2 regions of the Exiguobacterium sp. s143 genome follow, and region 1 is predicted to be linked to the other one. Evidence: riboswitches for the same ligand, from Rfam matches in the RefSeq annotation. Region 1 holds a riboswitch; the other holds the start of a gene.
What was found. Region 1 has a riboswitch for thiamine pyrophosphate ahead of thiT (energy-coupled thiamine transporter ThiT). Riboswitches for the same ligand answer to the same signal wherever they lie in the genome.

Region 1 (3,853 bases):
AGACGAGGTCGTTCTTCATATCGAAAGTGAGACAGGATATATTCTCGAAGTGAAGGAGCGGGACAACTTTTTAGTACGCCCTCCAGTCGCGAATATCGACCAGGCATTGCTCGTCGTCTCGGCGGCAGAACCTGATTTTTCAGCGCACTTGCTCGACCGATTTCTCGTTTTGATCGAAGCGAAGGAAATTCAACCCGTCATCCTATTGACGAAGATGGATTTGCTGGACGATGTTAAAGGACCGTCTGTCCGAGAGGCGATTGCCGCTTACCGGAAGATTGGGTATACGGTCATCGAGACATCAAGTGAGACGTTGGCAGGTATTGAGCAAGTCCGTCCGTTACTTGCTGGAAAAACGAGCGTTCTCGCCGGACAATCCGGTGTCGGGAAAAGTTCATTGCTCAATGCACTGGAACCCTCTCTTGATTTAGAAACAAGTGCGATCTCGAAATCACTCGGACGCGGACGTCATACGACGCGCCACGTCACATTGATGCCGCTTGCCGAAGGATTGATTGCCGATACGCCAGGTTTCTCGAACCTCGATTTTCCGTATGATATGGAAATCGAGGATGTACGGTGGAGTTTCCCTGAATTCGTGGCTGTACAAGATGATTGCAAATACCGAGGTTGCTTGCATTTGAATGAACCCGGTTGTGCCGTCAAGGAAGCCGTCGAAGCCCAAGAAATCATGTCCTCTCGTTATGAGAACTATGGTATGTTTATAGACGAAATCAAGAATCGAGCCCGGAGGTATTGAAGATGATTAAAATTGCACCATCTATCTTATCAGCAGATTTCGCGAATCTCGAACGCGATGTTAAAGCAGTCGAAGCAGCAGGCGCGGACTATATCCATTTTGATGTCATGGACGGTCAGTTCGTACCGAACATCTCATTTGGATTACCTGTGCTTAGCAGTTTACGTCAAAAGACGGATATGATTCTCGATGTCCATTTGATGATCGACCAGCCAGAACGTTTCGTTGAAGATTTCGTCAAGGCAGGGGCAGACATCGTGACGTTCCACGTCGAAGCGACGAATCATGTCCATCGTGTCTTGCAACAAATCAAAGCAGCGGGTGCAAAGGCAGGGGTCGTCTTGAATCCCCATACGCCATTATCAACGATTGAACACGTCCTTGAGGATGTCGATATGGTATTATTGATGACGGTCAATCCGGGCTTTGGTGGACAAGCCTTCATCGAGCGTGTCATGCCGAAACTCGCAGCACTCGCGCAAATGAAAGCAGATCGTGGGCTGACATTTGAAATCGAGATTGACGGTGGCGTCAATCCGGAAACGGCAAAGCTTTGCATCGATAACGGTGCGAACGTTCTCGTCGCTGGATCGGCAATCTACAATGCACCAGATTATGCGGAAGCGATCACTAGCATTCGTCAAGGGGCTGCCGTATAATAAGAACGAGAAAACGAAATATGATGACCGCAAGGGGTGTCGCTTGAAAAGCGGCTGAGAGGAGTCTTTTAGACTTTAACCCTTCGAACCTGTTCCGTTCAAACGGACGTAGGGATGTGGCGCACGCAGGCAGTACGGCGTTCGTCGTACTGCCTTTTTGCGTCCTCTCGTACAATGAAGGAGGAAAAATAGCATGAAACGGTTACAAATGATGATGGAAATTGCCATCTTCGCCAGTCTCGGAGTCGTCTTTGATTTACTGATTCCATTCAAAATGCCACAAGGTGGCTCGATCAGCTTAGCGATGTTACCGATCTTCGTCATGGCATTTCGCCACGGTGTCGTCGGAGGTGTCGTCACGGGAGCACTTGTTGGTACGATTCAATTGATGTTTGCCCCACAAGTCTTGACGATCGTTCAACCGATTCTTGACTATACGATTGCGTATGGTGTCGTCGGATTAAGTGGTCTGTTCGCGCGTCAAGTCAGACTAGCCGCGCGCAATGGACAAAAGAAAAGCTTGATGGCGTTCGTTCTCCTGGCGACGTTATTAGGAGCAGGGCTCCGTTATATCTGTCATGTCATCAGCGGAATCGTCTTTTTTGCCGAGTATGCCGAAGGTCCAGTCGTACCGTATTCATTGATTTATAACGCGACATACATGATACCGTCTTACGTTCTTTGTGGTGTCGTTGCGGGTCTTTTATTCACGACTGCGCCACGCTTACTACGTTATTCGGCACGAGGCGTCTGAGATGCGGGCGATTCTCGTCTGTGCCGGTCCGCGAGAAGAAGTGCCGGATTTACGGACGTTTTGTCAGCCGGGTGATTTTATCGTCGGTGTCGATGGTGGTGTTCAGACGATTGAATCGTTTGGGCTGACATGCGACCTGACGATTGGTGATTTTGATTCGCTTGGTTATGTACCAGAAGGGGCAATCGTTCATCCGGCCGAGAAAGATGAAACGGATCTCGAACTGGCACTTCGTACAGCATCAGAGATGAAACGGTTTGAGGATACCATCATCATCGGGGCGACAGGTGGGCGGCTCGACATGACCGTCCAAAATGTGTACCTGTTGAAGCGATATCCAGAGACCAGACTCGTGACGAAACGAGAAGAGGTGCGATACTTGGCTGAGGGAACGTATGCAGTCGAAGCAGGGAGCTATCATTATCTTTCTTTCATTCCACTCGTACCATCGACTTTAAGCTTATCCGGAGTCAAATATCCACTCGATGCACATCCCGTACCCGTCGGAGGTTCCTTGACCGTCAGTAATGAATGGCGTGCGTCAGAAGCGAAAGTAGAGCTCCACCAAGGAGAACTATTGATGATGCGGACGCTTAAGGAATAGAACAAGTATAGGAAAGAGGCCGTGGACAAATCCACGGCCTCTTTTTGTATGAAATTATTCTTCGAGTTGAGAAGGAGCGACACGGATGTCGCTTTGGGCAGATAGATGTTTTCCTTTGACGAAGAGATGATAACTTCCCCACATGACGAGGAAGAAAGGAACACCGATGTATAGAGCGATTCGTTGATCCGCTTGAAACGCAAGACTGACGAGGACGACGACGTTTAACGTCAGCGAAATCAGTGGTAACACCGGATAGAGTGGTGTCTTGAATTTCAGTTCGGATAAATCGTGTCCGTTTCGGACGAACTGACGACGAAACGCGAGCTGAGAAGCAGAGATGGAAATCCAACCGACTTGAGCGCCAAGTCCGGCTAAGGACAAGAGCCAAATGAAGACGGTATCCTCTGCGAAAAACGCGGTCAGGAGCGATAACATCGCAAACATCATCGTAAAGAGTAAAGCACGCATCGGCACACCACGTGCATTGACGTAAGATAATTTCTTTGAAATCATCCCTTCTTGCGCCATCGCCCATAACATCCGGGTCGCCGCATATAATCCGGAGTTTCCGACGGACAACAAAGCTGTCAAGACGACGATATTCATCAAGTCAGCAGCATAAGGGATGCCGATCGCATCAAAGACCATGATGAACGGGCTGCTGACTCCGCCAGCCGTCTCATACGGAATTAATGCACCAACGATCGTAATCGATAAGACGAAGAAGATGAACGTCCGCCAGACTGTATTGCGGATGGCTTTTGGAATCGATTTTTCAGGCGTGTCGGACTCCCCAGCCGCGACACCGATCAATTCCGTTCCTTGGAAGGCGAAGTTGACGGCGATCATCGTCGTCAAGACACCGAGAATCCCGTTTGGAAACCAACCGCTTGCCGTAAAGTTCGCAAATAACGATGTTGGGCGATCTGCTTCCATCGGTAACCAGCCGAACCAGGCAGCGCCACCTAGAATGATGAAGAAAAGGATCGCGAGGACCTTCAAACTCGAGAACCAGAATTCGGCTTCACCGAATGCTTTGGCGGAGACGGCATTCAGACCGAATAGCAAGACCG
Region 2 (3,853 bases), on a different contig from region 1:
CTTCTTCGATGACCGCGTCACGAATCGGTGGATACAGTCGTTCTGCTGCTTGAAGCAATGACGTGACCCCTGCGACACTGACACCGATCGTCTCGTCGTGCGGCAGTTCGGTCGCACCGATCAAAATCCGACCGTCTGCTTTCGGAACGAGGTAGACGGCGTCATCAAACAGGATCGAGCGTAACGGCTGACCCGCGAGACGGACGGCGAGACATTCCCCTTTGACCCCATATGTCGCGATCGAAATGCCGGCTGTATCGAGCAAGGCTTGCGACCCGCGTCCGGCAGCGACCGTCACTGTTCGTCCGGTCCACGTTCCCGCGTTCGACTCGACCTTGATGAAGTCATCGCTCTCTTCGATGCGTGTGACATCTACCTGTTCTTCAATCGATATGCCACGTGCGTGTAAGGCATACATCAATGCAGTCGTCAGTCGTCGTGGATCGATTTGACCGACAGCTGGAAACAGATGCTCGCGTCCTTTACGTTTTAACAAAAACGGTTGTTCCCGGTACCCACAATCGATGCCTGTCTCTCGCTCGAGACGACGTGCAAGCAGTGGATACAGACGACGACTTCGCGCGGCAAGTGCATGCAATTCTGCTCTCAGCTCGATGTCCGTCGCAAGCATCCCGGCAGCCGCTCGGCTTGTCCCTTGTCCGCATGTTCCACGTTCTAAGACGACGACGGATTCATTCTGACAGGCGAGACCGTAAGCAAGCGTCAACCCGATGACTCCGCCGCCGATGATGATGTGATCCGTCATACGCGAACCCCCTGGTAACGCTTGACGGCGGCGAGTGGATCCGATTGACCGAGAATACCCGATAAGACAGCGATTCCGGTTGCCCTGGTCGCTGCGATTTCAGGCATGCGTTCTGGTGTGATCCCGCCGATTGCAATGACTGGTTTCGTCGTGAAGGTGACGACTTGCTTCAAGGCGTCAATCCCTCGTGGTGGCATGTTCGGCTTCGACGCTGTCGAATAAATATGACCGTACAGCAGTCGGTCGGCTCCTTCCGCTTCTGCTGCTAGTGCCTCTGCTAGTGAATGAACGGATTTCCCGATGACGAGGTCCGGAAAATGACGTCGCACATCGCGGACACGCAAGGAACGGCGCGTCAACTGCACACCGATGCCGGCGACATGGGCGACATCGACCCGGTCATGAACGGTTAACTGATCAAGCGAATAACCATGCGCAAGGAGTGCGTCAATCAGATCAAGTAATTCTGCTGCTGACAAGTTCGGTTCACGTAGATGTAGCTGATCCGTATAAGGTTGAAGCGATTGAAAAGTCTTTATTTCGTCAATCGGATGGATGGATCCTGTCGAAATCAGATGTAGACGCATCATGTTCTTCCTTTCCATACGAAAAAGGACCACTCCCGATGTTGAAGGGAGTGGTCCGAAAATGCGCTGAAGCGCTAAGGATATCTAAGGTTTCGAGCCACTTCCCTCCGCTAGTACGAACTAGATCAGGTTCAAAGGGTCCGGATACTTCCGTCTCAGTCTGCTGGGAGACTCCCCTAGTGTCTTTTCGTGTTTAATTGGCTTGCCCCATTAGTCTAGCATGAGTCGCTTTGCTTCGCTAGTCCTAGTTGAGCGCTTCCACTTGCTGAATCAGTTCCGATTTCGTTGGTCGCTGTTGCTCTTGGCTGTCGGCATACGTCTGCTTCAGCTTCAGGATGCGCATTACTTTGGCATCGAGCATCTCCGGCGTCAGCGTTTTGTCTTTGACGGCTTGCATCACTTCAGCATGGACCTTTGTGTAAGCACCTGCCTCTGAAAACATCGCCATATCAGCTCCATTGACGAGCGACTGACGTGCCGCTTCTGCGAGACCATATTGTTTCGTGATCGCCCCCATGACGAGATCATCCGTGATGATGACACCGTTGAATCCGAGTTGTTGACGCAAGAGGTCAGTCAAGATCGGCTTTGAGAGCGAGGACGGATTCATATCGTCATACGCGGGATAGAGAATATGGGCGACCATCACCATCTCGGCGCCCTCTTGAATCGCTTCTTGGAACGGTAACAGCTCCGTCCGCTTCAATTCTTCCTTTGATGCCGTCACTTTCGGTAGCCCGACATGGGAATCGACACTCGTATTGCCGTGACCGGGAAAATGTTTGACGACCGGAATCGTTCCCGTCTCCTGCATCCCGTGCATCAGTGCCGTACCAAGCGTCGCGACGGTATTCGGATCAGCACTTAACGCACGGTCGCCGATGATCGGATTGTTCGGATTACTGTTGACGTCAAGGACCGGCGCGAAGTCCATGTTGAAGCCATAAAAACGTGACAAATGTCCGAGCGTACGTCCGACGTCTTCCATTTTCACTTCATCTGCTCCTTGCGCCATCCGTTGACTCGTCGGTAGACGTAATCGTTGATCCGGTACCCGGCTGACGCGTCCGCCTTCTTCATCAATCCCGACGAACGCATACGGTTTTTGGTTCGTCTCTTGAATCGCACGCGTGAACGTCAAGAGTTGCTCTTCCGACGTGATGTTTCCGCCGAGCAGTAAGACCCCACCAATCGCATGCGTCTTTAACAGTTTCCGGTCAGCTGCTGAAAGTTCCGTGCCGGCGACTCCGATGTAGAGCAGTTGATCGATCTTTTCTGACGTCGACATCGCTTCAAGTTGCTGCTTTAATCGTGCTTGTTGTCGTTCTTCTTTCGTCGGCTCAGGCTTCGGTTTCTTTTCTTCTGTCGGATGCTTCGTTTCCGGTTGTGATGGTTTCGTTGGTTCCGTCGTCTCCTGTGCACACCCTGCAAGCAACAGACAACCGATCAGTACGGTTTTCTTCACAAAGGATCCTCGCTTCGCACACCATTAATCGAATAATAGACGGAAATCTCAGCGTTCAGGGATTGCGAGACCGAACAATATTTATCCTTTGATAAAGAGATGGCACGACGGACCTTATCTTCCGGGAGATCACCTTCAAGCCGGTAATGAATCGAGATCGACGTAAAACGCCGCGGATGATCCTCTGCCCGTTCTCCTTCGATATCCATTTCGAAATAGGTGATCGTCAAGCGCATCTTCTCTAAAATCGAGACGATATCAATTCCAGTACAGCCGGCAACGGCATGTAGCAAGAGTTCGGTCGGTCGTGGTGCTTGGTTTTCACCACCGTTTTCGGGTGCTGCGTCCATCGCAAGATGATGCCCTGATTCCGTCTGTCCACTAAACCCCATCTGTTTGTTCCATGTCACTGTCGCTTGCATCGTTTCCACTCCTTTATAAGTAGTCTTCTTCTGTAGTATACGCAAAAAACAGCAAGCCTGGAAATTCACACGCTATTTCGAATAATGGTTCTTTTCCCGAAATCTCGCTTTGCGATACCCGACGAAATCGTTTCATGCTATCCTGTTACTCATAGTTTCGCGCGTAAGCGCTAGAATTGAGGAATCATCCATGTCACCTACTACTCGTTTAAGTCGACACGATTGGCTCTTGATTGCTACGTTGTCGCTCCTGACATTCGTTCTCGGAACAAGCGAATTCGTCATCGTCGGGATCCTCGCTGAAATCTCCTCAGCCCTTGATATCACGATCGCAACAGCCGGTACGCTCGTCTCGGCATTTGCCATCTCCTTTGCGATTGGTACGCCGATCGTCATGTCGATGACCGGTCATCTGGAACGGCGTCGCCTGATCCTACGTCTCTTACTAGCCTGGGTCTTACTGAATCTTGCCAGTAGTTTTGCACCAAGTTACGAAGTATTGCTCGCAACCCGCATTCTGACAGCCATCCTGACTGGTGTCTTGATCTCACTCGCAATGGTCGTCGCAAGTGACGGTGTACCTGTCGCGAAGCGCGGTGTTGCCGTCTCGTTC

Region 2: it holds a riboswitch for thiamine pyrophosphate, as region 1 does, so the genes downstream of both, KNQ03_RS10895 (thiamine phosphate synthase) here and thiT (energy-coupled thiamine transporter ThiT) in region 1, are expected to answer to the same signal.

What each region holds. Positions count from the first base shown of each region.
Region 1 is NZ_JACSMX010000001.1:691,456-695,308, reverse strand. It holds gene rsgA (ribosome small subunit-dependent GTPase A) at 1-760, shown strand, start outside; gene rpe (ribulose-phosphate 3-epimerase) at 763-1,419, shown strand; TPP riboswitch at 1,442-1,551, shown strand; gene thiT (energy-coupled thiamine transporter ThiT) at 1,613-2,173, shown strand; gene KNQ03_RS03895 (thiamine diphosphokinase) at 2,175-2,777, shown strand; gene KNQ03_RS03890 (amino acid permease) at 2,832-3,853, opposite strand, start outside.
Region 2 is NZ_JACSMX010000002.1:520,080-523,932, reverse strand. It holds gene KNQ03_RS10900 (FAD-dependent oxidoreductase) at 1-766, opposite strand, end outside; gene KNQ03_RS10895 (thiamine phosphate synthase) at 763-1,356, opposite strand; TPP riboswitch at 1,439-1,541, opposite strand; gene nagZ (beta-N-acetylhexosaminidase) at 1,598-2,818, opposite strand; gene KNQ03_RS10885 (OsmC family protein) at 2,815-3,240, opposite strand; gene KNQ03_RS10880 (MFS transporter) at 3,431-3,853, shown strand, end outside.